One region of the Microbacterium sp. M3 genome, then DNA from elsewhere that is predicted to be linked to it. Evidence: riboswitches for the same ligand, from Rfam matches in the RefSeq annotation. Region 1 holds a riboswitch; the other holds the start of a gene.
What was found. Region 1 has a riboswitch for thiamine pyrophosphate ahead of R8Z57_RS05105 (ECF transporter S component). Riboswitches for the same ligand answer to the same signal wherever they lie in the genome.
Positions count from the first base shown of each region.

Region 2: another riboswitch for thiamine pyrophosphate. It lies ahead of thiM (hydroxyethylthiazole kinase); the one in region 1 lies ahead of R8Z57_RS05105 (ECF transporter S component).

Region 1 is NZ_JAWTZT010000001.1:1,127,616-1,143,318, forward strand. Features, by position in the region: gene rlmN (23S rRNA (adenine(2503)-C(2))-methyltransferase RlmN) at 65-1,306, opposite strand; gene R8Z57_RS05040 (GNAT family N-acetyltransferase) at 1,640-2,113, shown strand; gene R8Z57_RS05045 (LysE family translocator) at 2,123-2,761, shown strand; gene R8Z57_RS05050 (HAD family hydrolase) at 2,761-3,618, shown strand; gene R8Z57_RS05055 (VOC family protein) at 3,674-4,060, opposite strand; gene R8Z57_RS05060 (NAD(P)-dependent oxidoreductase) at 4,923-5,774, opposite strand; gene R8Z57_RS05065 (enoyl-CoA hydratase/isomerase family protein) at 6,007-6,780, opposite strand; gene R8Z57_RS05070 (SDR family NAD(P)-dependent oxidoreductase) at 6,790-7,551, opposite strand; gene R8Z57_RS05075 (hypothetical protein) at 7,661-8,176, opposite strand; gene R8Z57_RS05080 (DUF488 domain-containing protein) at 8,234-8,584, shown strand; gene R8Z57_RS05085 (aminoglycoside 3'-phosphotransferase) at 8,733-9,458, shown strand; gene R8Z57_RS05090 (SRPBCC domain-containing protein) at 9,455-9,961, shown strand; gene R8Z57_RS05095 (energy-coupling factor transporter transmembrane component T) at 10,270-11,076, opposite strand; gene R8Z57_RS05100 (ABC transporter ATP-binding protein) at 11,073-12,596, opposite strand; gene R8Z57_RS05105 (ECF transporter S component) at 12,598-13,242, opposite strand; TPP riboswitch at 13,233-13,344, opposite strand; gene R8Z57_RS05110 (D-alanyl-D-alanine carboxypeptidase) at 13,383-15,077, shown strand; gene R8Z57_RS05115 (RbsD/FucU family protein) at 15,088-15,504, opposite strand; gene R8Z57_RS05120 (aldo/keto reductase) at 15,518-15,703, opposite strand, start outside.
Region 2 is NZ_JAWTZT010000001.1:445,339-461,041, forward strand. Features, by position in the region: gene R8Z57_RS02005 (aspartate kinase) at 1-830, opposite strand, end outside; gene R8Z57_RS02010 (hypothetical protein) at 1,060-1,548, shown strand; gene R8Z57_RS02015 (DMT family transporter) at 1,594-2,523, opposite strand; gene recR (recombination mediator RecR) at 2,781-3,374, opposite strand; gene R8Z57_RS02025 (DNA polymerase III subunit gamma and tau) at 3,378-5,762, opposite strand; TPP riboswitch at 5,927-6,022, shown strand; gene thiM (hydroxyethylthiazole kinase) at 6,013-6,834, shown strand; gene thiE (thiamine phosphate synthase) at 6,831-7,556, shown strand; gene thiD (bifunctional hydroxymethylpyrimidine kinase/phosphomethylpyrimidine kinase) at 7,553-9,019, shown strand; gene R8Z57_RS02045 (glycoside hydrolase family 65 protein) at 9,170-11,707, opposite strand; gene R8Z57_RS02050 (beta-phosphoglucomutase family hydrolase) at 11,704-12,435, opposite strand; gene R8Z57_RS02055 (acetate kinase) at 12,530-13,756, opposite strand; gene pta (phosphate acetyltransferase) at 13,915-15,703, opposite strand, start outside.

The DNA.
Region 1 (15,703 bases):
CTGTGCGGCAGGTGCATGAGAGGCGTGTGAGAAACGGATGCCGCGGGCCGCGGCATCCGTCATCTCAGTCCTCGAGCGGGGTGACGGCGGCGACCGCCTCGTCCTCCTCGGTCGCGACGAGCTGGCCGCACGCGCCGTCGATCTCCTTGCCGCGGGTGTCGCGGAGGGTCGTCGGGATGCCGGCGTCGTTGAGGCGGCGCACGAACTCGTTCTGCACGGCGACCTCGGACGCGGTCCAGATCGAGCCGGGCGTCGGGTTCAGCGGGATCGGGTTCACGTGCACCCAGCCGCGGCCGCGGGCGTTGAGCTTCTCGGCGAGCAGGTCGGCGCGCCAGCCGTGGTCGTTCATGTCTTTGATGAGCGCATACTCGATCGAGACGCGGCGGCCGGTCTTGTCGAAGTACGCCCGAGCCGCATCGAGGGCCTCGTCGACCTTCCAGCGGGAGTTCACGGGAATGAGCTCGTCGCGCAGCTTGTCGTCGGGAGCGTGCAGCGAGAGCGCGAACGTGACGGGCACGTCTTCGTTCGCGAGCTTCGTGATCGCGGGCACGAGGCCCACCGTCGAGACCGTGATGCCGCGCGCGCTCATGCCGAGGCCGTGCTGCTTGTCGGTCATGACGCGGACGGCCTGCATGACGCGCGCATAGTTCGCGAGCGGCTCGCCCATGCCCATGAACACGATGTTCGACACGCGCTCGGCCGAGTGGTCGCCCTTCTTCTTACCGCCCAGGCCGCCCTCGGCGATGAGGCGGTTGGCCCGCACGACCTGCTCGACGATCTCGGCAGCAGACATGTTGCGGGTGAGGCCCGCCTGGCCGGTCGCGCAGAACGGGCAGTTCATGCCGCAGCCGGCCTGCGACGAGACGCACAGCGTGATGCGACCGGGGTAGCGCATGAGCACCGACTCGACGAGGGCGCCGTCGTGCAGCTTCCAGAGGAACTTGATGGTGTCGCCGCGGTCGGTCTCGAGCCGGCGCACCTCGGTGAGGAGGGGCGGGAGCATGCCGTGCACGAACTCCTCCCGCCCGTCGGCGGGCAGGTCGGTCATGTCGGCCGCGTTGTGGGTGAAGTGCTGGAAGTAGTGCTTCTCCAGCTGCTTCGCACGGAAGCCGGGAAGCCCGAGCTCCTTGACCTTCTCCACCCGCTGCTCGGGGGTGAGATCGGCCAGGTGCACGGGCGGTTTGCCGCGCTTCGGACTGGCGAACTGGAGGAGGGGCCGGCCCTCGGCATCCTTCTTCTGCGTCCATCCCTCGGTCGCCGGACGCACCTGGCGGGGTTTCGTGGCGCGCACGGGCGACTCGGTCATGCGTTCCAGGGTACGCGGGGACGCTGGACGGATGCCGATGCCCCCGCCGCCGTGGGTCGTGGTCCGTCGCCCGCCGGCTTAGGTCGTGGGCCGTCGCCCGTGGTCCGCGGGCCGTGCGCCGTGGTCCGTGGTCCGCGGTCCGGCGTGCCGAAACGAGGGCGGATGCCGAAACGAGGGGCCCGAACGACGCAACCCCCCTCGTCCCGGCACATTCCCTCGTCTCGGCGCGCGCCAACCCCGAGCCGAGGGTGAGGCCCCGGCCCGGGAGTCAAGCCCGTGGGGGCGACCGGGTGTGCGGACTAGCGTGGCCGCGTGAGCGACGAGACCGACGTGATGATCCGGCCGATCGAGCCCCGGGACGCGGGCGAGGTGATGACGCTGCAGCGGGCCGCGTTCGTGCAGGAGGCGCTGATCTACGGCAGCCCCGAGATGCCCCCGCTCACGCAGACGCTCGAGGAGGTCGAGTCGGAGCTCCAGCAGAACCTCGGTGTCGTCGCGCTCGACGACGCCCGCATGATCGGCGCGCTGCGCGCGCGGGTGGACGGCGACCTGCTGCTCGTCGGCCGCATCGCGATCGCGCCCGACCGCGCAGGCGAAGGCATCGGCAGTGCGCTCCTCGAGGCGGTGGAGCGGCGCGGCGCCGACGCCGGCGCGACCGAGGCCGAGCTGTTCACGGGATCGCTCAGCGAGGCGAACCTCCGCCTGTACGAACGCCTCGGCTATCGCGAGACGCAGCGCGTGCCCGGCGACGACGGCACCGCGCAGGTGTTCCTGCGCAAGCGGCTCGCCGTCGGGGCCCCGGAGTAGGCTCGCGGGGTGGTCCCCGTCGAGAACCTTCTCGCCTTCACGCTCGCCGCCGTCGTGCTGATCGTGATCCCGGGCCCGAGCGTGCTCTTCACGATCGGGCGGGCGCTGGCTCTGGGCCGCATCGGCGGGCTGCTGAGCGTGCTCGGCAACGCCCTCGGCCTGCTGCCGGTCATCGGGCTCGTCGCCCTGGGGGTCGGCGGCATCGTCGCGCAGTCGATCGTGCTCTTCACGATCGTCAAGGTCGCCGGCGCCGTCTACCTCATGTACCTCGGCGTGCAGGCGATCCGCCATCGCCACCGCGCCGCAGCCGAGGCGAACGGCGGCGCGGCTCCCCGGTCGGCGTGGCGCCAGCTCGGCGAGGGGTTCGTCGTCGGCATCACCAACCCCAAGACGATCGCGTTCTTCGTCGCGGTGCTCCCCCAGTTCGTCGACCTGAACGCGGGCATGGTGCCGCTGCAGATGGTCGTGCTGGGACTCGTGTTCTTCGTGATCGCCCTCATCTCCGACGCGATCTGGGCGCTCATCGCCGCGAGCGCCCGCACCTGGTTCGGCCGCTCGCCGAGGCGCATCGCCACGCTCTCGGCGACCGGCGGCGGGCTCATGATCGGACTCGGCGGCATCCTCCTCTTCACCGGGAACAAGCACTGATGACACCTCCGCGGCGACGCATCATCTTCCTCGATGTCGACGGCACGATCCTCGAGCACGGCGCGCACGTCGCACCGTCCACCGGCGACGCGATCCGCGCGGTGCGGGCCGCAGGACACCTCGTGTATCTCAGCACCGGCCGCTCGGCCTCCGACATCCATCCGGCCGTCGCCGAGATCGGTTTCGACGGTGCCGTGACGAATTCCGGAGCACTCGTGACGTCGGACGGCGAGGTGGTCGTCGATCGCCCGCTCTCGCCGGAGGCGACGGACCGGATGCTGGCCGCCCTGCGGGGTCGCGGCATCCGCTACTTCCTCCAGACCCGTGACGGCGTCTACGCGAGCGACGACATGGCCGAGCTCATGCGCGACTACGCCGCGGCGCTCGAGGCGCGCGAGGCGGCGGGCGAGGAGGTGCGCCCCGAGGACTCGCTGGTCGGGCTCGCGCAGCGCACGTTCCCCCGCGCCGACGACGCCGACCTCACGCGCGTCGACAAGGCGGTGTTCGTGAGCGACCACGAGGGCGGGCTCGAGGAGCTCCGCGCCGACCTCGGCGACGAGTTCCTCATCGTGCCGGGCAGCATGCCGCTGCCCGGCGGCTCGAACGGCGAGATCAACGAGCGCGACACGACCAAGGGCTCGGCCATCGAGCTGCTGCTTGCGCACCTGGGCATCGACGCCGCCGACGCCATCGCGGTCGGCGACAGCTGGAACGACATCGAGATGTTCGAGGTCTGCGGCGTCTCGGTGGCGATGGGCAACGCGCGCCCCGAGCTGAAGGCGCTCGCCGACTTCGTCACGACCGACGTCCTCGACGACGGCATCGCGCACGCGTTCCGCCGGCTCGGCCTCATCTGAACCGACCGCGGGGCGACGGATGCCGCGTCCCGGCGCAGCAGCCGGGCGCGTGTCGTCAGCGCTCGGCGCCGGAGACCTCGGCGCCGAGGTTCACGAGGTTGCCGGCGGGGTCGCGCACCTGCGCGACGCGCTCGCCCCAGGGCATGTCGGCGGGCGGCTGGATCGGATGCCCGCCGGCCGCCACCCACGCCGCGTACGCGCGGTCGACGTCGTCGACGTAGAACCACAGCGCGATGCGCTCCCCCGCACCCGGAGGCGTCGCGTCGTCATCGCGGCCGATGCCGAGCGCGACGCCGTCGATCTCGAGCGAGACGTACGCGTCGGCCCCGTGCTCGTCGGGGAACCGGTAGACGACGGCGCCGCCGAGCGCTCGCTCGTAGAACCGCACGAGCTCCGGCAGCTCGCGGGTCAGGAGGATCGGGAACAGGCTCCGCACCGCCATGCGCCCCACCCTACGTCCGTGCCGGGCGGCGAGACAGGGGATCCGCGCCGAACCCGAGGGCGACGGCCCCGGGTTCAGCCGAAGCCCTAGGTCTCGCCGAAACCCCCGATCCGCCGCCGGGGTTCGCCGCCCGCCGGGGGTCCGCCGTCGGGGGTCCGCCGTCGGGGGGGGCGCCGCCCAGCATCCCGCCGAGACAGGGGATCCGCGCCGAAACCAAGGGCGACGGCCTCGAGTTCCGCCGAAACCCCAGGTCTCGCCGAAACCCCCGATCCGCCGCCGGGGGTCGCCGCCCGCCGGGGGTCCGCCGTCGGGGGGGGCGCCGCCCAGCATCCCACCGAGACAGGGGATCCGCGCCGAAACCGAGGGCGACGGCCTCGAGTTCAGCCGAAACCCTAGGTCTCGCCGAAACCCCCGATCCGCCGCCGGGGATCGCCGCCCGCCGGGGCCGCCGCCCAGCATCCCGCCGAGACAGGGGATCCGCGCCGAACTCAGGATCCGCCGCCGCCGGGGCCGCCGCCCAGCATCCCGCCGAGACAGGGGATCCGCGCCGACACCGCGGGCGACGGCCTCGGGTTCAGCCGAAACCCTAGGTCTCGCCGAAACCCCTGATCCGCCGTCGGGGATTGCCGCCCTCCTGGGCCGCCGCCCAGCATCCCGCCGAGACAGGGGATCCGCGCCGAAACCGAGGGCGACGGCCTCGGGTTCGGCCGAAACCCTAGGTCTCGGTGAAGCCCGGGGCCCGCCGCCCAGCATCCCGCCGAGACAGGGGATCCTCGCCGAAACCGGGGGCGAGGGCCTCGGGTTCGGCCGAAACCCCCGGTCTCGCCGAAACAGGGGCCCGACGCCCGGGCCGCGCTGGGCCTCAGTCCAGGAAGATGTCGGGGAAGAGCGCCTCGTCAGGGGTGCCCGGCACCGCGGCGTAGCCGGAGAAGTCGGTCACGCCGGCGGCCTCGAGCACGTCCTCCACGATCAGCGTCTGGCCGGTGTACTCGCGCGACGGCTTCGTGAGGATCTCGTACGCCGCGTCGGCGTAGATCTCGGGCGTGCGGCTCACCTTCATCATGCGGTCGCCGCCGAGGGCGAACTGCACCGCGGCAGTGGCGATCGTGGTGCGCGGCCACAGCGTGTTGGCGGCGATGCCGGCGTCGGCGAACTCCGCGGCGAGGCCGAGCGTCGCCATCGTCATGCCGTACTTCGCGAGCGTGTAGCCGGTGTGCGCTCCGAGCCACTTCGGCGACAGGTTGAGCGGCGGCGAGAGCGACAGGATGTGCGGGTTCGCGGCATCCTTCAGCATCGGCACGGCGGCGCGCGAGAGCATGAAGGTGCCGCGCACGTTGACGTCCTGCATCAGGTCGTACTTCTTCGCGTCGAGGTCGAGCGAGCGCGACAGGTCGATGACCGAGGCGTTGTTGACCACGATGTCGATGCCGCCGAACTCGCCCTGCGTCTTGAGCACAGCCTCGGTCACGTCGTCGTCGTTGCGCACGTCGCCGACGATCGGCAGGGCGTTGCCACCGGCCTCGCGGATCTGCTCCGCCGCCGAGTGCACGGTCCCCTCGAGCTTGGGGTGCGGGGTGTCGGTCTTCGCGAGCAGCGCGATGTTGGCGCCGTCGCGCGCAGCGCGCAGTGCGATGGCCAGTCCGATGCCACGGCTGCCGCCCGACATCAGGATCGTCTTGCCGGCGAGAGGCGCGGCATCCGTCGATTCGGTCACTGTCTTCCTCCGTTGTTGATGTCCCGATTTCCCGGGTTCGTGTCCCGATTTCTGCTGTTCACGGGGCCCGGAACAGCAGAAAGTGGGACATGCATTGCTTCTGCCCGGCCGGGGCGGGCCGGGGCGGGTGGGGCGGGCGGGTCGGGAAGGGTCGGGGTATGGGGGCGGGCGGGGCGCGATGGGGGGTCAGGAACGGGACTTGGCGGATGGTTTCGGTACGGCGCTGGCGCGCCTACTCAACCCGGCGGCCGCGCTGAGCGAAGGCGGCGACGCGGGCCTTCGCCTCGTCGGTGTCGAAGCGGGCGCCGATCGAGGCTGCTTCGTCGTCGAGGTTGTCGGCGAACGAGCGGCCCGCGCCCGAGCGGACCAGCCGCTTCGCCTGCCCGAACGCACCGGTGGCGTTGTCGAGCCAGAACCGGGCGACCGCCTCGGCGCGGGAGGCCACATCGGCGGCGGGCACCACCTCGGTCACGAGGCCCCAGTCGAGGGCCGTCGCGGCGTCGATCGTGAGGTCCTGCAGCAGCAGCTGCAGCGCCCGGCGCTGGCCGACCGCGGCGGGCAGCAGCGTCGAGACGCCGAGGTCGGGGGTCAGACCGATGTTGGCGTACTTGCTCACGAACTTCGCCTGGTCGGCGGCCACGATGTAGTCGGCGGTGAGCATGAGGCCGAGCCCGCCGCCGGCGACCGCTCCCTGGACGGCCGCGACGATGGGCTTGTCGGACTCCGCGAACGTGCGGATGCCGTCGTGGATCGTGTGCGCCGCCCCGGTGACGTCGGCACCCGACGCCCCCGACGTCGCCATCTCGAACACGTCGCCGCCCGCGCAGAAGGCCGGGCCTGCGGCATCCAGGACGATCGCCCCGACCGTGTCGTCGGAGGTGAGCTCGTGCGCGACGTTGCGCCAGCGGCGCCCCATCTCGAAGCCCATCGCGTTGAGGAACGCGGGGCGGTTGAAGGTCACGCGCGCGAGGGCGCCGTCGCGGGTGACGAGGATCGATTCGCTCATGCGTTCTCCTTACTTCGGTGCCATCCGGATCGCACCGTCGAGGCGGATGGTCTCTCCGTTGAGGTAGCCGTTGTCGACGATCGACATCACCAGGCGCGCGTACTCGTCGGGCTTGCCGAGGCGCTGCGGGTAGGGAACCTGCTCGCCGAGCGAGTCCTGGGCCGCCTGCGGCAGGCCCATGAGCATCGGCGTCTCCATGATGCCCGGGGCGATCGTGACGACGCGGATCCCGTAGCGCGCGAGCTCGCGCGCGATGGGGAGGGTCATCGCGTGCACGCCGCCCTTCGAGGCGGCGTACGCCGGCTGGCCGATCTGCCCGTCGAACGCGGCGACGCTCGCGGTGTTGACGATGACGCCGCGGTCGCCGTCGGCGGTGGGCTCGGTCTTCGCGATGAGGGCTGAGGCCTGCGAGATGACGTTGTAGGTGCCGATGAGGTTGACGCGGATGATCCGCTCGAAGCCCTCCAGCGGCGACGGGTTGCCCTCGCGGTCGAGCACCTTGGCGGGCGGGGCGATCCCGGCGCAGTTCACCACGACACGCAGCGGACCGGATGCCGCGGCCACCGCGGCAGCGGCCGCCACCTGCTCCGGGTCGGTGACGTCGGCCGGCGCGAACGATCCGCCGAGCTCTGCGGCGACGTCGGCGCCGGCGGAGGTGGGCAGATCCACGATCGTGACCGCCGCGCCCGCGGCGGCCAGGCGCCGGGCCGTGGCCAGGCCCAGTCCGCTCGCACCGCCGGTGACGAGCGCGGCAGCGTCGGTGATCTCCATGGATTCTCCTTCGAAGTCCGGATGCGAAACCGCGTATCAGCATACGCGGGACTGAGTACCAGCACGTCGCCGCGGAGCACGACCAGGCTAGCCGCGCGCCGCCGGCGGGTCACTCCGCCATGAGAGGCCGGGTCCGCACGAGCGCAGAGATCCGGTCGAGGAGCTCCGCCGGGCGGTTGAGCAGCACGCGCGCCTCGGCCCGCGCCACGAGGTACTCGAGCAGGCTCGCGGTCGCACGCACCTCGCGCGGGCGGTAGCCCGACAGGTAGTGCTGCGTGACGTTCCATTCCACGACGGCGCCGTCGTTGCCCGCGATGCGCACCGGGAAGGTCGGTGCCGCCTCGGGGTGATCGGTGAGCCCGCCGCCGAGAAGGCCCTCGAGCATCGGCCCGGCCCAGTCGACCATCGCCGGGTGGAGCCACCGGGTCGTCGACGGTTCCAGGGTGACGGCCCGGACGCCGTCCCAGCGGACGATCTCGCCGTGGCGATCACCCAGCCACCGCGTGAGTCCGTCGGGGGTCAGGCGGACGTGCCGGACGGCGGTGTCTCCGATCGCGAGGGCGGGGGCGTCGCCCTCGAGCGCCGTCATCGGACCTCGCCTGCGGGTGGCGCGCACGGTGGGCATGCCTCCATCCCATCACGCGGGGTGGTGTGCGAGCGGACGCGCGGCTTGGATGGGCTCATGCAGATCCGGGTGAAGCGCGTGTACGACGACCCGGCGCCGGACGACGGGTTCCGGGTGCTGGTGGACCGCCTGTGGCCGCGCGGCCTGTCGAAGGAGCGCGTCGCCCTCGGCCTGTGGGCGAAGGAGGTCGCGCCGTCCACCGACCTGCGGAAGGCGTTCCATCACGGCGGCATGGCGTGGCCCGCGTTCGAGGCTGCCTACCGCGCCGAGCTCGACGGCCCGGCGCGGAGCGCCGTGGCTTCGCTGCGAGCCGAGCTGGCGCCCCACCCCGTCGTCACGCTCCTGCACGCCGTGCACGACGAGACCCACAACCATGCGCTCCTCCTCCGGGAGGCGCTCCAGGCCTGAGGCCCGCGACGCACGCTGCCCTCCGCGCCGGCCTCGCCCTGCTCACCTGTCACGATCTGCCGCAGCGGCCGGCAATTCGCGACAGGCGAGCAGAAGGTCTCGGCCGAGCTCGGCGCTCGTGGGTCCGACCCCCGGGCAGGATGGACCCGTGTCGATCCCCGTCTCAGACGTCGCGGTCCCCGAACCGGTGCGCGCGCTCGCGCGCGGGGCGACCCTCACCCCGGTGTGGCGCAACGACTACGGCGGCGTGACCTTCGCGGCAGACGACGGCCGCTACATCAAGCACGGCCCGCGCAACGCCGAGTCGACGTTCGCCGGCGAGGCCGCGCGTCTCGCCTGGGCCGCGCCCTTCGCGCGCGTCCCCGTGGTGCTCGAGGTCGGCGGCGACGAGACCCATGAGTGGATGGCGACGGCGGCACTCCCCGGCTCGTCGGCCGTCGACCGGAGATGGATCACGGATGCCGCCACCGCCGTCCGCGCTGTCGGCGAGGGCCTGCGCGCCCTGCACGACACGCTGCCGGTCGACGCGTGCCCGTTCGACTGGGGCGTGCCCGGGCGGATCGCCAACGCGGCGGGACGCGGCATCCGGGTTCCCGATGCCCTGCGCGACCCGCCCCCGATCGACCGCCTCGTCGTGTGCCACGGCGACGCCTGCTGCCCCAACACCCTGGTCGGCGACGACGGTCGCTGGAGCGGGCACGTCGACCTCGGCACGCTCGGGGTCGCCGACCGCTGGGCCGACATCGCCGTGGCGTCGATGTCGACGGCGTGGAACTATGGCGAGGGATGGGAGGACGCCCTCATCGAGGCGTACGGGGTCGAGCCCGACCGCGAGCGCCTGTCGTACTACCGAGACCTCTGGAACGCGACATGACCGACATCACCGGCACGGTCTGCAAGATCGACGGTCACCCGAACCTCGTGATCCTGCGGCGCTTCCGCGCCCCGGCCGAAGAGGTGTGGCGCGAGCTGACCGCATCGGAGCGCCTCGAGCGCTGGATCGGGCGCTGGGAGGGCGATCCCTCGACGGGGCACGTCACTTTCTTCATGACGGCGGAGGGGGAGGATGCCGCGGCCGAGGAGTACACGATCCTCGAGTGCGACCCGCCCCGGCGCTTCGCCGGCGACACCTCGCAGGCGGGCGGCGCCTGGCACCTCTGGTTCGAGCTGGCGGAGGAGTCCCCCGGCGACACGGTGCTCACGTTCGGGCAGCGGCTGAACCCCGGTGAGGACGTCGGCACGATCGGTCCGGGGTGGGAGTACTACCTCGACCGGCTCGTCGCCGCGCAGGCCGGGGTGCCGGTCGACACCGTGGTGTGGAGCGACTACTTCCCCGCCCTGCAGCCCGGCTACGAGCGCCTCGTCGCCGCCGACTGACGCAGGGACTGCGCCGGTGCGAGGCGTTTCGTCTCGGTCGCTGGCGCTCCCTCGCTCAACGACCGGAGGCCCCGCCCCGGCTGGTCCCGCGAGCGCAGCGGAACGAAACGCACCCCTGCCCCGGTCGTTGAGCGAGCGCAGCGAGACGAAACGCGTCGCCCGGCCCGGGTCGTTGAGCGAGCGCAGCGAGACGAAACGCACGCCGCTGCCCCGGTCGTTGAGCGAGCGCAGCGAGACCAAACGCACGCCGCTGCCCCGGTCGTTGAGCGAGCGCAGCGAGACAGAACGCGTCCCACCCGGCGCGGGCGTCAGGACCAGACGAAGCGGAACGTGCCGGCGGCGACCGCCGCACCCAGCGCGGCGGCCATGATCGCCGCGCCGCCCAGCAACGCCAGCGCATCGCGCCCGTGCAGGCGCGAAGGGCGGGCCCAGGTGCGGCGGATCCCCGAGCCGAAGCCGCGCGCCTCCATCGCCATCGCGAGCTTGGTGCCGCGGCGCACCGCGAACACCAGCAGCACGAACGCCATGGAGAAGAACCGCCGCACGGCGCCGGTGTCGCCCACGCCGCGCGCGCGGCGCGCGAGGCCCATACTGCGCCAGTCGTCGAGGAAGAGCCCGAGCGTGCGGGTGCCCGCCAGCACCCCGAGGACGAACCGCGAGGGCAGCTTCGCGACCTGCGCGAGCGCGTCGGCCAGCTCGGTCGGGTCGGTGCGTCCGAAGAGGAGGATCGTCGGCAGACCGAGGGCGATGACGCGCAGGCACACCGCCACGGCGAGCACGATCGAGTCGTCGCTGATGGTGGCGTACCAGAACGACCAGTAGACGGTGCCGCCGGGCTCGGCGTACAGCAGCATGCTGACACCCGCGACCGGCGCGAAGACCAGGAGGGGCAGCATCCGCTTCAGCACTGTCATCCCGCCGAGGCCCGTGAGCGGGATGCAGGACAGCTGCAGCGCGATCGCCACGAGTGCGCTGGTCACGTCGATCGAGGCGAGGAGCGGCACCGACAGCAGCAGCGCGAGCACGATCTTCGTGACCGGGTTCACGCCGTCGAGCCACGCCGGTCGCGTGTCCGGCGTCGCGGCCGTCGTGGCCCCGGCGTCGAGGGCGGTCACGAGGCCGCTCCCCCGGGCACGGCGCCGAGGTCGATGCGGTGCCCGCCGAGGTGGCGCAGCACGTCCTCGTCGTGTGTCACGGCGACGACCGTCGTTCCCGCGGCGATCTCCGACTGCAGCAGCTGCACGAGCTCGACCCAGCCGCGGCGGTCCTGACCGAAGGTCGGCTCGTCGAGCACGATGACCGGCGGCGCGTCGGCCAGCACCGTCGCCACCGACAGCCGGCGCTTCTGCCCGCCCGACAGCGTGAAGGGGTTCGCGGCGGCCAGCGGCGCGAGGTGGAGGCGCTCGAGCAGCTCGTCCACGATCATGCCGACGGCCGTCGCGTCGACGCCGCGCGAACGGGGGCCGATCGCGAGCTCGTCGCGCACCGTCGACGCGAGGAACTGGTGCTCGGGCTCCTGGAAGACGGTGCCGATGCGGGTGAGCAGTTCGCGGGATGTCCAGCGCGACGGGCGACGGCCCGACTTCGCCGCGAGCTCCGGCGCCGCCCGCACCTCGCCGGCCGCCTCGGGAAGCAGTCCCGCGAGGGTGAGCGCGAGGGTCGACTTGCCGGCGCCGTTCGGCCCCGTCACCGCGGTGGCCGCGCCGCGCGGCACGCGGACGTCGAGCCCTGCCCGCACGACGGTGCGCCCGTCGCGCGAGATGGACAGAGCGGATGCCGCCACCGCCGCGTCCGCCTGCGCCGAGGCCGGAGGAAGCACGGGCAGGTCGACGGGGTGGCCGGGCACCCACACGCCGGCGGCGGCGAGCGCCGCGCCGTGGCGCGCGAACACCTGGGCCGGCGGCCCGTCGGCGAGCAGCCCGCCGTCCGCACCGACGACGAGGACGCGATCCATGAGGTCGGCCCAGACGGCGGTGCGGTGCTCGATCACGACGAGCGTCGCGCCGCTGTCGTCGAGCGCGCGCTCCACGCTCGCGCGCACCTCGGCGACGCCGGCCGGGTCGAGGTTCGCGGTCGGCTCGTCGAGGAGCAGCACGCCCGGCCGCATCGCGAGGACGCCGGCCAGCGCGAGCCGCTGCTTCTGGCCGCCCGAGAGCGCCTTGGTCGCGCGCGACAGCGGCACGTCGAGTCCGACCGCCTCGAGGGCCTCCGCCACGCGCGCCGGGATGTCGGCCGCGGGCACGCCGAGGTTCTCGCACCCGAACGCGACGTCGTCACCCACCTTCGACAGCACGACGCCGGCGTCGGGGTCCTGCAGCACGAGCCCGACGCGCCCGCGATGCGCCTCGGGACGTTCGCCGTCGACGAGCAGCGACCCGGTCTCGTCACCCTCGTCGGCGCCGCCGAGGAGCCCCGCCATGCCGGCCAAGAGCGTGGACTTGCCCGCGCCGGACGCGCCGAGCAGCAGCACGCGCTCGCCGGGCTCGATCGTGAACGACACGTCGCGCACCGCCGGTGCCCGCCGGCCCGCGTACCGCCAGCCCCACCCCGTCGCGGTGATGCGGGCGGGGCGGGCGGCCTTGCCCGCGGCACCGCGGGGCGCCGCGCCGGCGCGGGACAGCGCCGCGGATGTCATGTCACACCTCGCGTCGCGCTTCGCGTCCGGCCGCGAAGCGGTTGAGGGCGCCGGTCGCTGCGAGCGCGCGGACGGCGAGCCAGCCGACGACGCCGGCGAGGAGCGCACCCGAGGCCACGAGCGAGACGAGGTAGATCATGTTGAACTCGAGCGTCTTCAGGATGTTGGGCGAGCTGCCGTAGAACAGCTCGAACACCCACGCCCCGAGCGCGGCTCCGACGCCGGCGAGCATCGCGACCGGCAGCGTGAAGCGGCGGTACAGGAACAGTGCGAAGATCAGCTCGGCGCCGAGGCCCTGCACGAGGCCCGAGAGCAGCGTGGAGACCCCCCAGACGTTGCCGATGAGCATGGAGACGATCGCCGCGATCACCTCGACGAGAAGAGCGGCGCCGGGCTTGCGGATGACCAGACCGCCGATCACGCCGCCGATCAGCCAGATGCCGACGGCGAGGCCGCCGAGTCCGGGCGTCAGGCCGTCCATCGCGGTGAACCAGGCGTACCCGACGGTGTTCCAGGCCCAGAAGACGAGGCCGATCGCGACGCCGAGCACGGCGGCCACGACGATGTCGACGACGCGCCAGAGCAGGCTGCGCGGGCTTCGCGTAGGGGCCGCAGCGGGGGTGGTCGCGGACGTGGACGCGTGCATGTGAACTCCTCCCTGCGCCGGCATGATCCGGATCAGGTTCGACGGTCGAAGCGTGGGTCGCTTCCTCTCAGCCCGGCTCACCGGACTCCCGTGGTTGTGGCGATGAGTATACCGCCGGGGCGGCGAGGTATCTTGAGCGGGTGACACCGGAAGACGCCGATCCCCCTGCGCGGCGCGCGCGCAGGGCGCAGACCGGCGCCATCCCGACGCCGGATGCGGCCGAGAACGGCGTCCTCACGATCCCCGCGGCCGGGATGACCGGGGCGGCAGCGCCCGCCGCCGCACACCCCGGCACGAGCACCGCCCCCGGCGACGTGTCCGCGGTCGACGTGAGCACCGTGCCGCTCGGCGACACCCCGGGCGGCTCCGCGCCGACCGTGCCGCGGTTCGATCCCGCCCCCGACCCCACGCTCTCGATCGCCGCCGGCACCGCCTCGGCCGACGCGGCGCTCACGTCGTCCGCCGGCCTGGCCCGCGAGGCCGCGGCCGCAGCGGGCGCCCGCACGGCGCTCGCGTGGGTCGACGAGAGCGCCGTCCGCCACGGCGCCGCACCGGGTGACCTGACGGCCGCCGCCAGCCCGTACGTCGCAGTCGACGCCGATCTGCTCTCCGACGCGCCGCGCCGCTCGCCGCTGCGAGCCGGCGTCGTCGTGCCCACGCTCGTGCTCGCCGGGCTCTTCGCCGCCTACGCGGGCACGACGCTGCTGTGGCCCCTGCACGCCGTGGCGCCGACCGTGACCGCCCTCGAGGTGCAGCCGATCGCGGCACCCGCGGCGGCGCCGGTGTGGCCGGCCGAGGGCAGTGCCGCCGAGGGCGTCGGCGGCATCGCCGGCACGCTCGCCTCGACGGCGGACGCCGACTCGATCGCCAGCATCACCAAGGTCGTGACCGCGCTGGTCGTGCTCGACAAGATGCCGCTCGAGGTCGGTCAGCCGGGCCCCGAGTACCGCTTCACCTCTGCCGACCGCTCGCGCTACTGGCAGTACCGCAGCAACGGCGAATCGGCGCTGGACGTGCCGGTGAACGGCGTGCTCAGCCAGTACCAGATGCTCGAGGGCATGCTCATCGGCTCGGCCAACAACTACGCCGACCGGCTGGCGCAGACGATCTGGCCCTCGGATGCGGTCTTCGCCGCGGCCGCCCAATCCTGGCTCGCGTCGCACGGCGTCACCGGTATCGAGATCGTCGAGCCGACCGGGATGGACCCGCGCAACACCGCCACCCCCGAGGCGCTCGTCACGCTCGCGCAGAAGGCGCTGGCGAACCCCGTGATCGCCGAGATCGTCGCCAAGCCGTCGGTGAACCTGCCCGGCGCCGGGCTCGTCGAGAACACCAACGAGCTGCTCGCCGACCCGGGTGTGGTCGGCCTGAAGACCGGCACCCTCGACGAGTGGAACCTGCTGTCGGCGAAGGACGTCACGATCGGCGACACCCCGGTCCGCTTGTACGCGTCGGTGCTGGGGCAGCCCGACGACGACGCGCGGCTGGCCGCCTCCCGGGCGATCTACGCCCAGCTCGAGCAGGAGCTGCAGCTGAAGCCCTCCGTCACCGGCGACACCGTGGCGGGCACCGTCACGACGCGCTGGGGTGACGAGGTCGACATCGTGACGGCGGCCGATGCGTCGGTCATCCTCTGGAACGGCGGCATCGGCGCGATCACCACCTCGTACGACCTCGGCGACAGCCGCACGGCCGGCGACATCGTGGGCTCGCTCAGCGTCGACGGACCGCTCGACGATGCGGTCGTCGAACTGCGGCTGGCCGACGACATCCCCGACCCGTCACCGTGGTGGCGTCTGACCCACCCGCTCGACCTGTTCGGCCTCAACGACTGAGGCCCCGCGGTCACTCCGCTGACGGGTGGCCGACGACGCCCTTGCGCAGGAGCGCGTTGCCGTATTTGCGCGTCTCACCGGTGCGCACCACGAGATACGCCGCCTTCGCCACCTCGTAGTACTCGAAGCGGTCGATGAAGCGCGGCGCATCGGTGCGGGCCGCCGCCTGGAGCTCGCGCTGCACGTCGAGCACCTCGCCGTCGGCGGACGCCATGAGGTCGAGCGCGGGCGCGTCGTCCAGCGGCAGCACCGTCCGCACGGCGGCGACGACCTCGGGCGTCGTGGTGCCCGGCAGGTCGACGACGCGCGCGCCGATCGCCCACGCCGGGAAGTGCGCGTCGGCGATCACCACGGCGTCCGAGTGGCCCATGCGGTCGAGGTGCAGCAGCAGCTCGCCGGTCAGCAGCGGATGGATTCCCTCCAGCACGGTGTTCCCTTCGTCAGCGGATGAGTCCGTCGGCGGCCAGGTCGTCCCACAGCCCGGCGGGAAGATCGAGCGCCATGAGCTCCGCGTTGCGGCGCAGCTGCTCCGGCCGGCTGCCGCCCACGACCACCGAGCGCACGGCGGGGTCGCGCAGGGCGAACTGCACCGCGGCCGCGGGGAGCGGCACGTCGTGCGCACGGCA
Region 2 (15,703 bases), 680 kb from region 1:
ATGACGGTGATCTTGGCCTGGCCGAGGTCGGTGGCGACTCCGGCGACGATGGGCTCTTCCATCTCTTCTCCCTCTTGGCCGTCGGGGATGCTCATCCCCGGGCCGAGCACATAGGTCCCCACGCTCGAGCTGAACGTGGAGCGGGCGTGGATCAGCACGCCGTGGCGGCGCGCGTACTCGACGGCGCGGATGTAGAGCACCTTCGCGCCGTTCGCGGCGAGCTCGAGCATCTCTTCGGCCGAGACGACGCCGAGCTTGCGGGCCTTCGGCACGACGCGCGGGTCGGCGGTGAAGATGCCGTCGACGTCGCTGTAGATCTCGCAGACGTCGGCGTTCAGCGCGGCGGCCAGGGCGACGGCCGTCGTGTCGGAGCCGCCACGGCCGAGCGTCGTGATGTCACGGGTGTCGCGGTTGAAACCCTGGAACCCGGCGACGATGACGATGGCGCCCTCGTCGAGCGCTTCGCGCAGCCGGATCGGGGTGACGTCGACGATGCGCGCCGAGCCGTGGTCGGCGGTGGTGATCATACCGGCCTGGCTGCCGGTGAAGGACCGCGCCTCGAACCCCATCGAGTGGATCGCCATCGCGAGAAGGGCCATCGAGATGCGCTCACCGCTCGACAGCAGCATGTCGAGCTCGCGCGGCGCGGGGATGGGCGCGACCTGGGCCGCGAGGTCGAGCAGCTCGTCGGTCGTGTCGCCCATGGCGCTCACGGCCACGACGACGTCATGACCGGCCCGGCGGGCGTCGACGATGCGCTTGGCGACGCGCTTGATGCTCTCGGCATCCGCGACCGACGATCCGCCGTACTTCTGGACGATCAGCGCCACGATGAGTCTCCACGCGTGTCTCGAGGGGTGGGCGAGAACGGATGCCGCACCCGACGTCCCATCTTACGGACGCGCTCATGCGCCCCCGGCCATGTGACAGGGCCGACCCGAGGCGCGGCACAACATCGGAACTCTGCGGCGACACGCCGCGTGCGGCAGCCTCGGGCCGGCGTGTCGGCGAAAGGTTCCGATCCTGGGCACCGGGGCGCGTCGTCGCTAGCATCCGAGCATGGAGCAGATCGAGACGTGGTCGGACTTCAACGTGGCCATGGTGGGCGCGACGGCCGCGCTGGCCGGTCTCGTGATCGTCGCCGCCAGCGTCAACATCGGCGACATCATCAAGGCCGCCTCGCTCACGGCCCGCCTCGCGGCCGGGATCGCTGGGCTCGTGCTGGCTCTCGTGGGCTCTGCGATCGGACTCATCCCCGAGGTCGGGCCCGTCGCCTACGGTGTGGCGATGATCGCGTTCGCGGTCGGCGCCGGGGCGTTCCAGGTGCAGGCGTCGCGGCAGATCTTCGCGAACCGGCATCCGGCCAATCGCCTCCGGTGGGTGAAAGCCCTCGTCGGCTTCGTCGCACCGGCGGCGTACCTGGCCGGCGGCGTCATGCTCGCGGCCGGCCAGCCGGTGGGTCTGGTGTGGTTCGCGATCGGCTCGATCGTCGCCATCGTCACCGCACTGCTCGTGTCGTGGATCGTGCTCGTCGAGGTGCTCCGCTGACATCGGATGCCGCGGCCGCACGCCGGCGCCGGGTCGGGCGCGTGATCAGCTCGGGGCGATCGGCGGCAGGTCGGCCTCGGACTTGCGCGCCCGCAGCGTGCCGCCCGTGGCCGCGAGCCAGCAGCCGGCGATGACGAGCGGGAAGCCGATCAGCAGCCCCACCGTCAGCGGCTCGTTCAGGATGATCGTGCCGAGCAGGATCGCGACGACGGGATTGACGTACGTGAAGAGCGGCGCGCGCACCGGCCCGACCCGGGCGATCAGCGCGAAGAACACGATGAACGCGACGGCCGTGCAGAGCACCGCGAGGGCGACGAGCGACACCGTGCTCTCGACCGTCGGCACCTGGTGCTGCGTCAGGAACGCGATGGGCGTGTAGAACAATCCGACCGCGAACAGCGCCAGGGTGATCGAGCCCAGGGCCGGCACGTCGCGCAGCTTGGTCGCGATCACGAACGGGGCGATGGCGTACAGCAGCGCGACGAGGAGCACCTCGCCGACCGCGATGAGGCCGCCCCCGCCCTCCACGGCGAGACCCGGGCCGGCGACGATGACGAACACGCCGATGAACCCGATCAGGAGCCCGATCGCCCGCGCCGGGCTGAGCACCGATCGGTCTCCGCCGCCCAGCGCGATGATGGCGGCGAAGAGCGGCACGGTGGCGACCAGGAGCCCGGTGAGCCCCGACGGCAGCGTCTGTTCGGCGTGGCCCAGGAGGAGGAAGGGCCCGGCCATCTCGATGGCGCCGAACAGCAGCACCCAGCCGATCTTGGCGAACGCGGGCCGGAGCGCCTTCTGCCGCAGCGCGAACGGGAGCAGCAGCAGTCCGCCGAGCAAGGTGCGGCCTGCCACGACGGCGGCCGGGGAGTACGTCTCCACCGCGATGCTGATGAAGAGGTAGGGGATGCCCCACAGCACCGCCATCGCGGCGAACAGGAGCCAGGCCCGCGTGTCGAAGCGCTGCGAGGTGTTCATGGGTGCGTCTCCGAGGGAAGTGCGGGGCCCGCCCGCGGGCGTGGTGCCAGGTCGTCACCGTCACAGCTTGCGCGACGAGGACGCCGCGCGCGATGCGGTCGACCGCCAATCTACGACGGGGATCCGACATCGTCAGCTTGCGCCTTCCTCCCCGCGCGCGGCGCGGGTCGCTCGCACGGCCCGCAGCGCGGGGCGCTCGCACGGCCCGCACGGCCCGCACGGCCCGGGCGGCTCGCACAGCGCGGGGGCCCCGCGGCTCACACCGAGCGGCGTCCCTCGAACGCCCGGCCGAGCGTGACCTCGTCGGCGTACTCGAGGTCGCCGCCGACCGGAAGCCCCGAGGCGAGGCGCGTCACCGCGATCTCGAGAGTGTGGAGCAGCCGGCTGAGGTAGGTCGCCGTCGCCTCGCCCTCGAGGTTGGGGTTGGTCGCGAGGATGACCTCCTGCACGGTGCCGTCGGCGAGCCGCTGCATGAGCTGGGTGATGCGCAGGTCGTCGGGGCCGATTCCGGCGATGGGACTGATCGCGCCGCCGAGCACGTGGTAGAGCCCGCGGAACTCGCGCGTGCGCTCGATGGCGGCGACGTCCTTCGCGTCTTCGACGACGCAGATGAGCGTCTGGTTGCGCCGGGGGTCGCGGCAGATGGAGCAGCGCTCCTGCTCCGACACGTTGCCGCAGACCTCGCAGAAGCGCACCTTCTCGCGCACGTCGCGGAGCAGCTCGGCGAGATGCGACACGTCGAAGTTCGGGGTCTGCAGGATGTGGAACGCGATCCGCTGCGCGGACTTCGGCCCGATGCCCGGAAGGCGGCCGAACTCGTCGATCAGATCTTGGACGATGCCGTCGTACATGGGCTAGCTGAACCTCGTCGGCGGCTCGTAGGGCTCCTCGCGCACGAACGTGGCGCCGAGCACCTGCCGCACGACCGCTTCGCCGTAGCGCTGCACGCCCCCGTTGCGCGTGGTCACGACCGGCGCCAGCGGCGGAGCCACCGTCGGGGGAACCGGGACGTCGGCTGCGGCATCCGTCTCGGAGAGCTCGTCTTCGTCGTCGTCGCGTTCGAGCGACGGGGCGACCTCCGCGGGCGCGAGAACCTCGCCCTCGCGGGGAGGGGCGAGGGTCGCGACGCGCCCTTGCGAGGCGGCCGCGGCCTCTTCGGGCTCGTCGTCGACCGCGAACTGTCCCGGTGCCATCGCCGGCATCGCGGCGGGACCCGGGTCGGGCGGCGGCGCGTCGTCGTCGGACGGGATGGGCGCGACGGCCCAGTCGGTCACGGGCGCCGCGGCGGCGGGAACGGATGCCGCACCCCGAGGTGCACCCGGCGCCCCGGCCGTGGAACCTCGCGGCGCCGCGGGCGCCGACGCGCGAGGCGCGGGCGCGGCGGCCGGCGGAGCGGATGCCGAGGGCCGAGGCGCTGCCGCAGCTGAGGGACGCGAGGTCGCCGACGCCGACGAGGCGGAAGGCGACGACCCGACCGCGGACGCCGGAGCGCCGGAGCGCGCGGGCTCTGCGGCCGGCGGGGCGGCCTGCGGCTCGCGTGACGCGCCCGCGGGCGGAACACCGGGCCCGCCCGGCGTGGAGCCCCCGGCGCCGCCCCCACCGCCGGCGGGGTCGTGCCGGGCGATGTACTTCACGCGGATGCCGAGCACGGCGAGGATCGCCTGACGCAGGTCTTCGCTCGGCCCCTTGCCGGCGGCGAGCTGCTTGAACTTGGCGACGTCGCCCTGGCTCGAGAACGCCAGGGTGAGCACGTCGTCGTCGAGGGCGACGATGCGCGCGGCCGAGGCGAGCATCCACGACGAGCGGCTGACGTCACCGAGGCGACCGAGGACCTGCGGCCACGCCTCCTGCAGGCGCTCCAGGGTCACGGGACCCGAGGGCACCGGCGCGGGCGCCGCCGGGGCGGGCGCCGGCGTCGGACGTTCGCGCGCGGCCGAGGGAGGTGCGGCGGCAACGGCGGGCGTCGGGGTTCCGCCGGCGGCAGCGGCAGCCGTCGGGGCTCCGACGGCGGGCGCGACCGCAGCGGGCGGTGTGGCCGCCGGCGCGGCGGGGGCGCTCGCGGCGGGCACGGCGGCGGCCGGGACCGCAGTCACGGGCGCACCAGCGGGGGCTGCGGCATCCGCTCCCCGCGCGAGCACGCGGGCGACCATCAGCTCGAGCTGCAGCCGCGGCGAGGTCGCGCCGGTCATGTCGTCGAGCGTCGCGATGACCAGGTCGGCGATGTGCGAGAGGCGGGACGGACCGAACGCGTCGGCCTGGCGCTGCATGCGCGCGAGGTCGTCGCTCGAGACGCCGCGCAGCACGGCGGCCGCGCCCTGGCCGGTGGCGCCGACGACGATGAGATCGCGCAGTCGCTCGAGCAGGTCGTCGACGAACCGGCGGGGGTCCTGACCCGTCTGCACGACCCGGTCGACCGCGGCGAACGCGGCGGGCGCATCGGCGGCGGCGAACGCGTCGACGGCCTCGTCGAGCAGCTCGGCGTGGGTGTAGCCCAGCAGCGCGACGGCCCGGGCGTACTGCACGCGCACGGTGTCGGATCCGGCCGCGGCATCGGACCCCGCGATGAGCTGGTCGAGCAGCGACAGCGTGTCTCGCGGCGATCCCCCGCCCGCGCGCACCACCAGGGGCAGCACGCCCGCCTCGACCTCGACGCCCTCGGTGGCGCACAGCTGCTCGACGTACTCGAGCATGGCGGCGGGCGGCACGAGGCGGAACGGATAGTGGTGGGTGCGCGAGCGGATGGTGCCGATGACCTTCTCGGGCTCGGTCGTGGCGAAGATGAACTTGACGTGGTCGGGAGGCTCTTCGACGAGCTTCAGCAGGGCGTTGAAACCCTGCGGCGTGACCATGTGCGCCTCGTCGAGGATGAAGATCTTGAACCGGTCGCGCGCAGGAGCGAACACCGCCCGCTCGCGCAGGTCGCGGGCGTCGTCGACGCCGTTGTGGCTGGCGGCGTCGATCTCGACGACGTCGAGCGATCCGCCGCCGCCACGACCGAGCTCGACGCAGCTGTCGCACTCGCCGCACGGGGTGTCGGTCGGACCCTGCGCACAGTTGAGGCAACGCGCGAGAATACGGGCCGACGTGGTCTTTCCGCACCCGCGGGGGCCTGAGAACAGGTAGGCGTGACCCACCCGGTCACCCCGCAGCGCCGTCATGAGCGGCTCGGTGACCTGCGACTGCCCGATCATCTCGCCGAACGACTCGGGTCGGTAGCGGCGATAGAGGGCGGTGGTCACTCCCCCAGCCTACGGCGTGGGGCAGACATCGCGACCGCGCGGTCGACCCGGCGTCACGAGGGCGCTGCCGGGCTCCGCGCACCGCATCGCGACCGCGCGCTTCGATCGCCCGCGACCGCCCGAAACACGCCCTTCGACGGCCGGGATCGCCTGCTAGATTGCTCGGCAGTGACACGGGGTGCCCGCGCGAGCGGGCTGAGAGCACACCCGTCGAACCTGATCTCGATCATGCGAGCGAAGGGATGTCGCGATGAACGCGCGCGCCGAAGACCACCTGTCCGACCGCCTCTCCCCCGCCGCCGCGCTGACGGCGCTGCGGGAGAACGCCCCACTGGTGCAGTGCATCACCAACACGGTGGTGACGAACTTCACCGCCAACGCGCTGCTCGCCGTCGGCGCCGCCCCGGCGATGTGCGACATCCCCGGCGAGGCCGGGCTGTTCGCCGGCATCGCCGACGGCGTGCTGGTGAACCTCGGCACCCCGACCGCCGAGCAGCGCGACGCCGCCCGCGAGGCCGTCCGCGCCGGCACCCCGTGGGTGCTCGACCCCGTGGCGGTCGGTGTGCTGCCGGTGCGCACGGCCCTCGCCGCCGAGCTGCTCGACCACCGCCCCGCGATCATCCGCGGGAACGCCTCCGAGATCCTCGCGCTGGCGGGCGAGGCCGCCGGCGGTCGCGGGGTCGACGCGACGGACGGGACGGATGCCGCAGCCGCCGCGGCGCGGACCCTCGCGCTCCGCACGGGCGGCGTCGTCGCAGTGTCGGGTCCCGTCGACCTCATCACCGACGGCGAGCGGGCGATCCGGGTCCACGGCGGCGACGCGCTGCTCACCCGGGTGACCGGTGGCGGCTGCTCGCTGGGCGCCGTCATGGCGGGGCTCGTCGGCGTGTGCACTTCGCTGGAGGCGGCGGTGGCGGCATCCGCCCTCTACGCCGTCGCGTCGGAACGGGCGGCGTCCCAGGCGAAGGGCCCGGGATCGTTCGCCGTCGCCTTCCTCGACGCCCTCGACGCCGTGGCCGCGGCACCGGCCGAACTCGACGCGCGCGTCGCCGACGCGCCGGCGCTTCGATGAGCGGGCCGGGCGCGCGCCTCGCGCTGCACCTCGTGACCGACGACCGGCTGCCCTTCGACCGGCTGCGGGAGGTGGTCGACGCCGCCGCCGGTGCGGGGGTCGACGTCGTGCAGCTGCGGGCGAAGTCCGTCACCGCGCGCGAGCTGCTGCGCCAGGCGCTGGTGCTCTCGGACGTCGTGGACCGCCGCTGCCTGCTGGTCGTGAACGACCGCGTCGATGTCGCCGTCGCCGCGCGCGACGCCGGCGCACGCGTGGACGGCGTGCACCTCGGCCAGACCGACCTCCCGCCCGAGACCGCCCGGCGCCTGCTCGGCGCGCACGCGGTGGTGGGCTGGACCGCGAACTCCGCTGGGCATCGGGAGGCGGCATCCGCTCTCCCTCCGGGCACCCTCGACTACCTCGGGGTCGGGGTGATCCGGCCCACCTCGACGAAGCCCGACCATCCGCCGGCACTCGGGGTCGACGGCTTCGCGTCGTTCGCCGACGGCTCGCCGCTGCCGTGCGTCGCGATCGGCGGGGTGGGGATCGACGACATTCCCGGCCTTCGCGCCGCGGGCGCGGCCGGAATCGCCGTGGTGTCGGCGATCTGCGGGGCCGAAGACCCGGCGGCGGCGACCCGCGCCCTGCGGGAGGCGGCCGACGCGCCCGCGCTCGAGGCCGACGCGTCCGCGCTCGAGGCCGCGGCAGCTCTCGCGCTCGAGGCTGCGACGGTGACGCGATGACCGACACCGCCGTCGTCGCGCCCATCGCCGCCCGGCGCCGGGCGACGATCCCGCGCGTGCTCAGCATCGCGGGCACCGACCCCACGGGCGGAGCCGGCGTGCAGGCCGACCTCAAGTCGATCGGCGCCCTCGGCGGGTACGGCATGGCCGTCGTGACCGCGCTCGTGGCGCAGAACACGCGCGGCGTGCGCGAGCTGCACGTGCCGCCGGTGGCGTTCCTGGTCTCCCAGCTCGAGGCCGTGTCGGACGACGTCGAGATCGACGCGGTGAAGATCGGCATGCTGCAGTCGGCCGACATCATCGCCGCGGTGCGGGACTGGCTCGGTCGCGTGCGCCCGCCGGTCGTGGTGCTGGATCCGGTCATGGTGGCCACGAGCGGTGATCGCCTGCTCGATCCGGCGGCCGAGGACGCCCTGCGCCGGCTCACCGGCGAGGTCGATCTCGTCACCCCGAACCTCGCGGAGCTCGCGGTGCTCGCCGGGCGGGCCCGGGCGACGACGTGGGCGCAGGCGGTCGAGGACGCGCGCTCGCTCGCAGCCGAGACCGGCACCACCGTGCTGCTCAAGGGCGGGCACCTCGCCGGCGCCGACTGCCCCGACGCGATCGTCACCCCCGGCGGCGGCGTGCGCGAGATCGCCGGCGCCCGTGTCGCGACGCGCAACAACCACGGCACGGGATGCTCGCTCTCGTCGGCGATGGCGACCCTCGGCGCGGGCGGTGCGACCTGGCCGCAGGCGCTCGACCGGGCCAAGACCTGGCTCACCGGCGCGCTGGAGCACGCCGACGCGCTGCGCGTGGGCGAGGGGAACGGGCCGATCGATCACTTCCACGAGCTGCGCACCTCGGCCGACGTCGAGTCGTGGACCGCACGGGCGTGGGAGGAGGCCGCGGCCGTGCGCGCGCAGGTGGACGACCTGGCGTTCGTGCGCGGGCTCGGCGACGGGACGCTGCCCCGCGCGACGTTCCGGCGCTACCTGGCGCAGGACGCGCTCTACCTCGGCGAGTACTCGCGCGTGCTGGCGACGGCGAGCGCGCTCGCCCCCACGCCCGAGGAGCAGGCCTTCTGGGCGCGGTCGGCGGAGTCCTCGATCGTCGAGGAGCGGCGGCTGCACGAGGCGCACCTGGGCTCGGCGACCGTCGCCCCGGCGCCGCAGACGCTCGCCTACACGAACCACCTGCACGCGTCGGCACGTTCCTACGGCGAACTCGTGGCGGCGCTGCTGCCGTGCTTCTGGCTGTACACCGACCTCGGGGTTCGGCTCGCGGCGCGGCGCCACGACGGGCATCCGTACGACGACTGGCTCGCGATGTACGCCGCCCCCGCGTTCACCGCCGCGACCGCGCGCGCGATCGAGATCGCCGACGCGGCCGCTCGCGGGGCCGGCCCCCGCGAGCGGCAGCGCATGAGCGCGGCGTTCGCGACGTCGATGACGCACGAGCGGGAGTTCTTCGCCCGCGCGTGACACCGGCGGGCGGGCGCGCTGGCGCGTGAAGCCGCCGGCGCGCGGTTGGGACGAGGGCTCGCCCGCGGAAGAAGGAGATCCGGCGAGAGGAGGACGGATTGCGGCGAATCGGTCCTTCTCCCGCCGGATCTCCGACGTCGACGGGCGCCGCTAGACGTCGGCGCCGTACTCCACGTCGGCGGCACCCACCACGATCGGGATCGCCGAGGTGACGGTGGGCACCGACGCCGACAGCAGCGAGCCGTCCTCGCGCCGTGCGTCGCCGAGCTCGCGGAGCGTCGGGCGACCGGCGATCACCGGCCCCTGGCCGTCGAGCGCGACCACGGTGTCCTCGCCCGGGCCGACGACGTAGCCGACGCCGCGCACGCTGAAGCCGACCGGGTCGCCGTCGGCCGCGCGCACGCGCAGCTCGTCGCGCGTCAGGGTCACCTCGAGGCGGGTTCCGTGCCAGTGCAGCACGAACTCGAGCGACGGCCAGTCGGCGGGCAGGCGTGGGTCGAACGACAGCTCGCCGAAATGATCGCGCATGCCGCCGAAGCCCGAGACCAGGGCGGTCCACACACCGCCCGCCGACGCGACGTGCACGCCGTCCGCGGCGTTGTGGTGCAGGTCGCCGAGGTCGACGAAGATCGACTGCCGGAAATACTCCAGGGCGAGATCCTGGTACCCGACCTCCGCGGCGAGGATCGCCTGCACGACCGCTGACAGCGTGGAGTCGCCCGTCGTCAGCGGGTCGTAGTACTCGAAGTCGGCGAGCTTGTCCTCGTCGGAGAAGTGGTTGCCCTGCAGGAACAGCGCCAGCACGACGTCGGCCTGCTTGAGCACCTGATACCGGTAGATCACCAGCGGGTGGAAGTGCAGCAGCAGCGGCCGCTTGTCGGGCGGGGTGTTCTCGAGATCCCAGATCTCGCGTTCCAGGAACACGTGGTCCTGAGGGTGGATGCCGAGACCCGGGCTGAACGGGATGTGCATGGCCTCGGCGGCCCGCTCCCAGGCCTCGGGCTCGCCGGGCTCCAGCGACAGGCGATCGACCATCTGCCGGTACACGTCGCCGTCGACCTCGGCCATCTCGCGCACCGTCCGGGCGGCGAAGCGCAGGTTGAAGCGCGCCATGACGTTGGTGAAGAGGTTGTCGTTGACGACCGTCGTGTACTCGTCGGGACCCGTCACGCCGTGGATGTGGAAGGTGTCGCCCTCCCCGTCCAGCACGCCGTCGTTGGAGCGCCAGAAGCCGAGCGTCGCCCAGAGCCGTGCGGTCTCGACCGCGATGTCGACGCCCTCCCGGAAGAGGAACTCGTCGTCGCCGGTGGCGCGGATGTACTTCGCGAGCGCATAGCTGACGTCGGCGTTGATGTGGTACTGCGCGGTGCCGGCGGCATAGTACGCCGACGCCTCCTCGCCGTTGATGGTGCGCCACGGGAAGAGGGCGCCGGCCTCGTTGAGCTGGAACGCGCGCCGCCGTGCCGCCGGCAGCATGAGGTAGCGCATGCGCAGCGCGTTGCGCGCCCAGAGCGGCGTCGTGTACGCGAGGAACGGCAGCACGTAGATCTCGGTGTCCCAGAAGTAGTGTCCCGAGTAGCCCGAGCCGGTCATGCCCTTCGCCGGCACGCCCAGGCCGTCGGCGCGCGCCGCGGCCTGCGCGAGCTGGAACAGGCACCACCGGGTCGCCTGCTGCAGATCGTCGTGGCCGCCGATGCGCACGTCCGAGCGCTCCCAGAAGCCGTCAAGCCACGCGCGCTGCTGCGCGCGGAGCGCGTCGACCCCGACCGCGAGCGCCCGGTCGAGGGTGCGGCGGCCGCGGTCGACGAGCTCCCGCGCCGGCACGCCGCGCGACGTGTGGTAGCTCACGAGCTTGGTCACCCGCACGGGCACCCCCGCGCGCGCCTGTACGCGGAAGACGTTCTTGGCGATGTCGGGCTCGATCAGCGTGCGGGCGCTGTACTCGTTGTCGGTGTCGACGACGTGGTCGGCGACGACGGCGATCGTCATGCCCGAGTCGGTGACGCGATACGACAGCGCGGAGCGGAGCTTGGCCTGCCAGTACTCCTGCGGCTGCATCACGCGCTCGTGCAGCTTCTCGGTCTTGCGGGGGTCGAAGGTGGCCTTGGCGGAAGCCCGCGTGGCCGCCAGCGGCGTGCCGCCGTACACGTCCTCGCCGTCCTGGCGGTTGATGAGCTGGCAGCTGATCGTGACCGGGGCGTCGGCGTTGAGCACCGTCACCTCGACGCTGAGGACCGCGAGGTGCTTCTCCTCGAACGACACCAGCCGCTCGACGTCGATCTGCACCTCTTTGCCCGAGGGCGTCATCCAGAGCAGGTGGCGGCGCAGCACGCCGTCGCGCATGTCGAGGACGCGCTCGTACTGGCGCAGGTCGGCGATGTCGAGCGAGAGCGGCTCGTCGTCGACGTACACGCGCATGACCTTCGCGTCGGGCGCGTTGATGATGGTCTGGCCCACCTCGGCGAACCCGTACGCCTGCTCGGCGTGCCGGATGGGGAACGTCTCGTGGAACCCGTTGATGAAGGTTCCCTCTTCGTGGGCGAAGCGCCCCTCGGAGTGATTGCCCCGGAGGCCCAGGTAGCCGTTGCCGACGGCGAACAGGGTCTCGGTCACACCGGCGTCGGCGAGGTCGAACGACGTCTCGACGAGCCGCCACGGGTCGACGGGGAAGCGGTCGCGGTCGATCATCGTACGAACTCCTCCAGGTCCTGGACCACGACATGGGCGCCGGCCTCCGCGAGCGCCTCCGCGCCCGCGCCCCGGTCCACGCCCACGACGAGTGCGAATCCGCCGGCGGCCGCCGACTGGACGCCGCTCAGCGCATCTTCGACCGCGGCGCTGCGCGCGGGGTCGACCCCCAGCATCCGCGCCGCCTCGACGAAGACGTCCGGTGCGGGCTTGGAGGCGAGGTGGTCGCGCTCGGCGATGACGCCGTCCATCACGACGGCGAAGCGCTCGCGGATGCCCGCGGCGGCGAGCACCTCCTCGGCGTTCTTCGAGCTCGAGACGACCGCGACCGGCGTGCCCGCGGCGCCCAGCACGTCGAGCAGCCGCAGCGAGCCGGGGTAGGCGGCGATGCCCTCGGCGCGCAGCACGCGCTCGAAGACGGCGTTCTTGCGGTTGCCGATGCCGCAGACGGTGTCGGCGGCCGGGTCGTCCGACGGGTCTCCCCACGGCACCTCGACGTCGCGCGAGCGCAGCAGGCTCGCGACCCCGTCGTACCTCTTCTTGCCGTCGAGGTGATCGAAGTAGTCCCGCTCGGTGTACGGCGGGGTGATGTCCCATGCGGCGAAGAGCTCTTCGAACATCGACTGCCAGGCGTGCATGTGCACCTCGGCGGTGGGCGTCAGGACGCCGTCCAGATCGAACAGCACGGCGTCGAAGGCGGTCAGATCGGGCAAGGCGTCGTGGGCCACAGAACCTCCGGGAGCGGGTGGGTGTGCGTCGGCGCGTCCTCGGGCCGTCCAGCAAGCGTAATGCGGGCGGGTGTCCGGTCGACACCCGTGACGCTCACGCCCCGGCGATGCTCATCGCCTGACGGGCGATCTCGAGCTCCTCGTCGGTCGGAACCACCAGGACAGTCACGGCCGAGGCATCCGTCGAGATGATCCGGATGCCGCGATCCGGGCTCTCATTGCGCTGCGGGTCGATCTCGACCCCGGCGAAGCCGAGCGTCTCGAGGGCGCGGGCGCGCACGTGCGGGGCGTTCTCGCCCACCCCGGCGGTGAACGAGATGACGTCGGCGCCGCCGAGCTGCGCGAGGTAGGCGCCGGCGTACGACCGCAGCCGGTGCACGTAGACCTCGAAGGCGAGGATGGCGCGCGGCTCGCCGCGCTGGATCGCGGCCCGGATGTCGCGCAGGTCGTTCGATCCGGCCAGGCCCAGCAGACCGCTCCGCTTGTTCAGCAGGTCGTCGAGGTCGTCGATCGACATGCTGGCGCGGCGCGCGAGCTGGAACAGCACCGCCGGGTCGATGTCGCCCGAGCGGGTGCCCATCACGAGTCCCTCCAGCGGCGTGAAGCCCATCGACGTGTCGATCGAGCGTCCGCCGTCGATCGCCGTGACCGACGCGCCGTTGCCGAGGTGGAACACGATCTGCTTGAGATCGGCGAGCGGCCGCCCGACGAAGGCGGCCGCCGCCTCGCTGACGAACTTGTGCGACGTGCCGTGGAAGCCGTAGCGCCGGATGCGGTGGGATGCAGCCACCTCCGCGTCGATCGCGTAGGTGTAGGCCTCCGGAGCCAGGGTGGCGTGGAAGGCGGTGTCGAACACGGCGACGTGCGGCACGTCGGGGAACGCCTCACGCGCCGCGCGGATGCCCGCAAGGTTGGCGGGATTGTGCAGCGGCGCGAGCACCGAGAGCTCGTCGATGTTGATCTCGACGAGCGGCGTGATGAGGGTCGGCTCGAAGAAGCGCGCTCCGCCGTGGACGACCCGATGGCCGACGGCGACCGGCGGCGTCTCGGCGAGCGACGGGCCGTCGGACGCGAAGGCGTCGAGCATCACCCCGAATCCCGCGGTGTGGTCGGCGATCGGCAGCTCCCGCGTGCGCGTCGCGTCGAGGAAGGTCGGCGCGGGGCCCTCGCCGGAAGCGGCGTAGACCGTGTGCCGGGCGACCCCGACGGGTTCGCCGATGCGCTCGACGAGGCCCGAGGCGAGGGTGCGCTCGGTGTCCATGTCGAGCAGCTGGTACTTGAACGACGACGAGCCGCTGTTGATGACGAGCACCGGGGTCATTCAGCTGCTCCTCTGAGCTCGGTTACGGCATCCGCCTCTGCGCATGTCCCGATTTCTTCCATTCCAGGCGCGTTCTGGGGTCGATTTCGGGACATGCAGGCGAGAAATCGGGACATGGACGACGGATGCCTCGGCACCCGCAGCGACGTGGGCACCGGCTACTCCCCCTGGGCCTGGATCGCGGTGATCGCGATGGTGTTGACGATGTCGTCGACGAGCGCGCCGCGCGACAGGTCGTTGATGGGCTTGTTGAGCCCCTGCAGCACCGGGCCGATCGCCACGGCGCCGGCGGAGCGCTGCACCGCCTTGTAGGTGTTGTTGCCGGTGTTGAGGTCGGGGAAGACGAACACCGTGGCCCGCCCCGCCACCGCCGATCCCGGCATCTTGGCGGCGGCGACCGCGGCGTCGGCGGCCGCGTCGTACTGGATCGGCCCCTCGACCGGCAGCTCCGGCGCCCGCGAGCGCACGAGGGCCGTCGCCTCGCGCACCTTCTCGACGTCGGCGCCGGTGCCGGACTCCCCCGTCGAGTACGACAGCATCGCCACGCGGGGATCGATGCCGAACTGCGCGGCGGTGGCGGCCGACGATATCGCGATATCGGCAAGCTGCTCGCTTGTCGGGTCGGGGATGACCGCGCAGTCGCCGTAGACCAGCACGCGGTCGGCGAGCGCCATGAGGAAGACGCTCGAGACGACCGAGACGCCGGGCTTCGTCTTGATGATCTCGAACGCCGGCCGGATGGTGTGCGCGGTGGTGTGCGCGGCGCCCGACACCATGCCGTCGGCGAGGCCGAGGTGCACCATGAGAGTGCCGAAGTACGAGACGTCGGTGACGGTGTCGGCCGCCTGCGCCTGCGTGACGCCCTTGTGCGCCCGCAGCCGGGCGTACTCCTCGGCGAACTTGTGGACGTGCACCGCGTCCAGCGGCGAGAGCACCTCGGCGCCCTGGATGTCGATGCCCAGCTCGATGGCACGCGCCCGCACCTCGAACGGCTCGCCGAGGATGACGAGGTCGGCGATGCCGCGCTTGAGCACGGTGGCCGCGGCCCGCAGCACGCGGTCGTCGTCGCCCTCGGGCAGCACGATCTTCTTGCGCTGCGAGCGGGCGCGCTCGATGAGCTGGAACTCGAACATCAGCGGAGTGACGACCGTCGCGCGGGCGAGCCCGAAGGCGACCAGGAGCTCGTCGGTGTCGACGCTCTGCTCGAACAGCGCCAGCGCCGTGTCGTACCGCCGCTGCGAGTCGGCGGCCAGCCGGCCGCGCGTGCCCATGATGCGCACGGCCGTCTCGTACGTGCCGAGCTCGGTCGTGATGATCGGCACCTTCGAGCCGAGCCCGTCGATGAGGCGCGTCACCGGCTCGGGCAGCTCGAAGCCGCCGTTGAGCACGATGCCCGAGATCGACGGGAACGTGCCGGACGCGTTGGCGAGCAGGGTCGCCAGCAGCACCTCGGAGCGGTCCGCCGGGATGATGACGACGGCTCCCTCGAGCAGCCGTGGCAGCACGTTGACCATCGACATGCCCGCCACGACGACCGCCAGCGCCTCGCGGGTGAGGCGGTCGGGGTCGCCCGCGAGCAGCTCGCCGTCGACCGAGCGCATGATCCCGCGGATGGAGGGGGCGACGAGGAAGCGGTCCTCGGGGATCGCCCACACCGGCACCGGCGCCGTCGTGGTCGCCGAGGCCGCACCCCCGCCCGCGTGGGCGTCGACCGACCGGCGGATCGCGGCGACCGTCTCGTGGGCGCGCACCGGGTCGGCGCGGTTGGCGACGACGGCGAAGAGCTTGGCGCGGCCGTGCGCAAGCTCGGCGAGCGCGAGATCGGCGATCTGCCCCATCTCGGCGGGCGTGCGCGCCAGCGACGAGCCGAGCGCCTCGGGCTGCGTCTCGTTCTGGGCCGAGCGGCCGCCGAGCACCAGCAGCACGGGCGCCCCGAGGTTGGCCGCG